Regions from separate parts of the Pelosinus baikalensis genome, predicted to be linked through region 2. Evidence: riboswitches for the same ligand, from Rfam matches in the RefSeq annotation. Region 2 holds a riboswitch; the other holds the start of a gene.
What was found. A riboswitch is a leader RNA that binds a small molecule or an ion and turns the genes downstream of it on or off. The one in region 2 is predicted to bind glycine.

Region 1: linked by a shared signal. The riboswitch ahead of gcvT (glycine cleavage system aminomethyltransferase GcvT) and the one ahead of LMF89_RS16835 (ABC transporter substrate-binding protein) in region 2 are both predicted to bind glycine.

What each region holds. Positions count from the first base shown of each region.
Region 1 covers NZ_JAJHJB010000035.1:27,283-29,681, reverse strand. Annotated here, with positions in the region: gene LMF89_RS19475 (BMC domain-containing protein) at 1-476, shown strand, start outside; glycine riboswitch at 745-828, shown strand; glycine riboswitch at 832-907, shown strand; glycine riboswitch at 963-1,052, shown strand; glycine riboswitch at 1,056-1,138, shown strand; gene gcvT (glycine cleavage system aminomethyltransferase GcvT) at 1,209-2,309, shown strand; gene gcvH (glycine cleavage system protein GcvH) at 2,311-2,399, shown strand, end outside.
Region 2 covers NZ_JAJHJB010000026.1:45,112-47,510, forward strand. Annotated here, with positions in the region: gene LMF89_RS16830 (hypothetical protein) at 1-10, opposite strand, end outside; gene LMF89_RS16835 (ABC transporter substrate-binding protein) at 232-1,398, opposite strand; glycine riboswitch at 1,650-1,749, opposite strand; glycine riboswitch at 1,758-1,833, opposite strand; gene garR (2-hydroxy-3-oxopropionate reductase) at 2,063-2,399, opposite strand, start outside.

The DNA.
Region 1 (2,399 bases), on a different contig from region 2:
CAGCTAACGTAGAGATCCTCATGGCACAAGCCATGTGCCCTGGCAAGTATGTTGTCATGGTTGCAGGTGATGTAGGAGCCGTCCAAAGCGCAGTCAGAAGTGGATCGGCAGTAAGCGGCGCTGAAAATGTTGTGGATGAATTTATACTTCCTAATTTGCATGACAGTATTTTCCCAGCATTGTCAGGCTGTACCGAAGTCAAAGAAGTAAGATCCCTGGGGGTAATTGAAAGCTATTCCGTAGCGTCCGCGATTATTGCAGCAGATACGGCAGTAAAAGCTTCCAATGTGGAATTGATTGAAGTTCGCCTGGCAAGAGGAATGGGCGGCAAAGCTATGGTGACACTAACTGGCGACGTAGGAGCGGTAACCGCTGCCATTAAGGCTGGCAGCAATGCCATACATGACAGCGGATTCTTAGTCGATCAACTCGTATTGCCAGCACCTCACAGTGCTTTACATAAAGTCTTGTTTTAATAGTAATTCCAGTAAATTAAAGATCATGCCTTGACTGGAAATTTCAAAGGGGTACAGACTTCGTAGAAAAAGATGATTGTGGGACAAGGAACTAGTCCCTATATCCAGAGATGGCTGTAAAAGAGTGGCATAATTTGATTAAAAGCTTAATAAAATAAATTGTAGAAATGATTAATTCTCACAAGTATTGACAGATTAAAAGCATTCATCTATACTGAAAAATATAACATTGAAAATTCCGATTATTAAAAATTTAATAATCTTCCATGTGAGGGATGCGGGAGAGATCTGGTTTCAGGCGCCGAAGGAGCAAAGGCAATAAACTCTCAGGCAAAAGGACCGTATTCTAATGGAACTCTGGAAAGATCGCTATGCGGCACCCAAGGAGTAACCGAGATATTCGGGATTCTCTGGAGGTAAATAAGACAGAGGCCAACTACGTTGGTTTCTGTCTTATTTTTCGGTCTGGGATTAACTACATACGGAATGATGGTTGCGGGAGAGAACGCTTAACTAGCGTCACCGAAGGAGCAAAGCTTTGTTCAAACTCTCAGGTAAAAAAACCGTAACTGGACCGAACTCTGGAGAGTACACTTCGTAAGCGAAAGTGTCGCCGATGGGGAGCCCCGCTGCGGGCGAATCTCTCAGGTAAAAGGACAGAGAACAAGAGTGAGTTTTCACTCTTATTCTCTGTCCTTTTTAATGTATTAAAGAAAGATTGGAGTGGTTTTCATGGCAGTAAAACAGACACCGCTTTATGAGACGCATTTGCGGTATGGTGGCAGAATAGTTGAGTTTGGCGGTTGGTCTCTCCCGGTCCAGTACACTGGAATCAAGAATGAACATCAGGCCGTCAGAACAAAAGCAGGGTTATTTGACGTATCCCATATGGGGGAAGTAGTAGTTAATGGACCAGATGCACTTGTCTTTCTGCAAAGGTTAGTAACCAACGATGTATCCAAACTGGAAAGAAATCAAATACTCTACACACCCATGTGCTATAAGCATGGGGGAACGGTAGACGATCTATTAGTTTACAAAAAAGATGCTGATCATTATCTCCTAGTTATTAATGCAGCAAACATTGAAAAAGATTGGAATTGGATGCGGGAGAATGCCGAAGAATTTGACGTTAAGCTTACCAATATCTCAAATGAAACGGCTCAGATCGCTCTGCAAGGACCATTATCAGAAATGATTTTATCGAAATTGACTGATGTACCACTTTCAGAACTGAAATATTACTGGTTTATGCCTGAAATCGATGTTGTTGGCAAAAAAGTATTATTATCGAGAACTGGATATACGGGAGAAGATGGATTTGAAATTTACTGCAGCCCAGATGATGCTACATATTTATGGGATACAATCATGGAAGTTGGGTGCCCCCTTGGATTGCTTCCCGCTGGTTTAGGTTGTCGTGACACATTGAGATTTGAAGTTTGTTTTCCTTTATATGGCCACGAACTCTCGGTCGACATTTCGCCCATTGAGGCAGGAATCGGAATGTTTGTAAAGCTTGATAAAGAGGAATTTAACGGACAAGGAACGCTTCAAGAACAGAAAACCAATGGACCAAAACGCAGAATAGTCGGTTTTGAAATGGTTGATCGTGGAGTAGCACGGGCTGAATATCCGATTTTGGTAGAGGGCAGCTATGTTGGAGTGGTAACGACAGGAACTTATGCTCCATCCCTTGATAAGAACCTTGGTTTGGGTATAATTCAAGCTGAATACGCAAAGGTTGGACAAAAAATAGATATTGAAATTCGCGGCAAAAATGTGTCTGCCCAAGTCATTTCCAAACCATTTTATAAAAGAGAGGGGAAGTAAAATGAATATTCCAAAAGAACTAAAGTACTCCAAGGATCACGAATGGGTCAAGGTAGAAGGGAAAGTTGCTATCATTGGGGTAACTGATTT
Region 2 (2,399 bases):
CCTCTTCCACACTATCCCTCCTTAATGAAAATACTATATAAAGTTTAACAGATCAAACTTTTTGCTTTATATCTTTTATATATGGTATGCCTCTAATAGAAGAAATGTGAAAAAAAACAGAATTATTTCATACGTCCTTATATTGAAAAAAGACCATGCTATCAATGCATGATCTTTTCCCAGTTCTTAGACAATCTTAATTACCGATGGTGAAATACAATGATCGATTTACTAAGGTTTAACAGTTGCTTTAAACACTTGTTTGCCATCTTTCATTTCAATAATTACAACACTTTTTACTGCATCATGAGTAGCATTTAATGTTGTGCTCCCTGTTATTGCTGGATAGTCTTTTGTCCCAGCCAAAGCTTCACGAATTTTTTCAGGATCAAGGCTATTGGCGCGTTTAATGGCATCAATAATGATATTTGCCGCATCATAGCCCAGTACAGCCATCGCATCCGGCACTTGACCATATTCTTTTTTATACGCTTCTACAAAAGCTTGAGAAGTAGCACTGGTATCATCCACAGAATAATGGTTGGTAAAATAGGTATTATTTAGTGCTGCGCTAGTTCCAACCTCCACTAGTTTTGGTGAATCCCAGCCGTCTCCCCCTAGAATTGGCACCGTAATACCAATTTCCCGAGCTTGTTTCACAATTTTTCCTACTTCTTCATAATAGCCGGGTATATAAATAATTTCAGCATTTAACGCTTTTATTTTGGTTAAGATGGTCTTAAAATCCTGATCTTTTTGCAAATATGCTTCTTCCGCTAAAATACTCCCGCCGCCTTTTATATAGGCCTCTTTGAAGAAGGTAGATAATCCTTTACTATAATCACTGCTGTTATCTACTAACATGACAGCCTTATTCAAATGCAGCGTGTTCAACGCAAAATTTGCCCCCACTGTGCCTTGAAAAGGATCGATAAAACACACGCGGAAAGTATAATTTTTAACTTTACCACTTGCTTCGTCCTCTGTTACCTTAGGATTTGTCGCACCTACAGCAACAAAGGGAACTTTAGTCGCCTCTGCCACACTAGAGGTGGCAATTGCGTTAGAGCTCGCAAAAATACCCGTTACTGCCACAACTTTATCCTGAGATGCAAGCTTGGTCATCGCATTGGCTGACTCAGAAGGTTCACTTTTATTATCAGCAATCACAGCCTGAATTTGCTTTCCAAGAATACCGCCTTTCGCATTGGCCTCTTTAATTGCCATTTTGGCACCATTGGCAGATGAGGTACCCATGGTTGCATTACCACCAGTCATTTCATTCAAAACACCAATTTTAATATCCTTGGAAGCAGAATCACCACAACCTGTCAACATTCCTGCTAATACTAAAACCACTAAAGATACCACCACAAGTTTCAAACCCGAATTTCTCATATCATCGTCTCCCTTTTTAATCATGTAACTGCACAAAATACATCTTTAATGTACTCTGGATTCTTCTTAAGGCAAAGACAAGTCAGACTAGGTGAGAGTGATTCTTTTGATGCTTTTTTCAGTGAAAAATAAGCATCAAAAAACAAAGAGTCAAATCACTTAGTGATTTGACTCTGGATAAACAAATGAATACGCTAAAAGCGTTTTCAGCATCACAATATAAAGAGATCTAAATCATCCCTGTATATTACGAATTTGTCTCTGTCCTTTTGCCTGAGAGATTTGTCAGCAATATGATTGCTGTGTTTCACCTTCGGCGCCCTGTATAAGAGTCTCTCCAGAGTCCCGTCCATTTACGGTTCTACTCGGTGGTCCGAGTGCCTGAGAGTTTTACTCCTTCGGCGGGCTATTAAGCCACTCTCCCGCAAACTTCATTCGGAAAACATATGTAGTTGTAGCAAGTACATTTGCTGTAAGTATTATTATAAAACAACACATCAAATAATTCAATAGTAAATAAGTAAGTTTTTTCAGCATCTTTGTCTTTTTTTCTATTCTGGCTGAACATATAAAACAGAATCGAACCACACCAGGAACAGAGAACACAGAGATAGATGGCAAAAGGCCGCCTCAATTTTATATTGAGGCGGCCTCTTTTCATTGGCTAGCGTTTTACTTCAACTTTAGCCATCTTTTCGTAATATTTTACTAAACTGCCATGATCCCCATCGCCCATGCCATCCACTTTAAGAGCCTGCATCATTTCCATAACAGCTGCAGTAAGAGGCAATGGAACGCCCATATCATGGGATGTTTCCAATACATTCGCTAAATCTTTAATATGAAGGTTTATACGAAATCCTGGATCAAATTTACGATCCATCATAAGAGGTGCTTTGGCATCAAGAACCGTACTTCCAGCTAAACCACCGCGAATTGCCTGGTACACTAAATCCGGTTCTACTCCTGCTTTACTGGCTAACACTAATGCCTCTGAAACT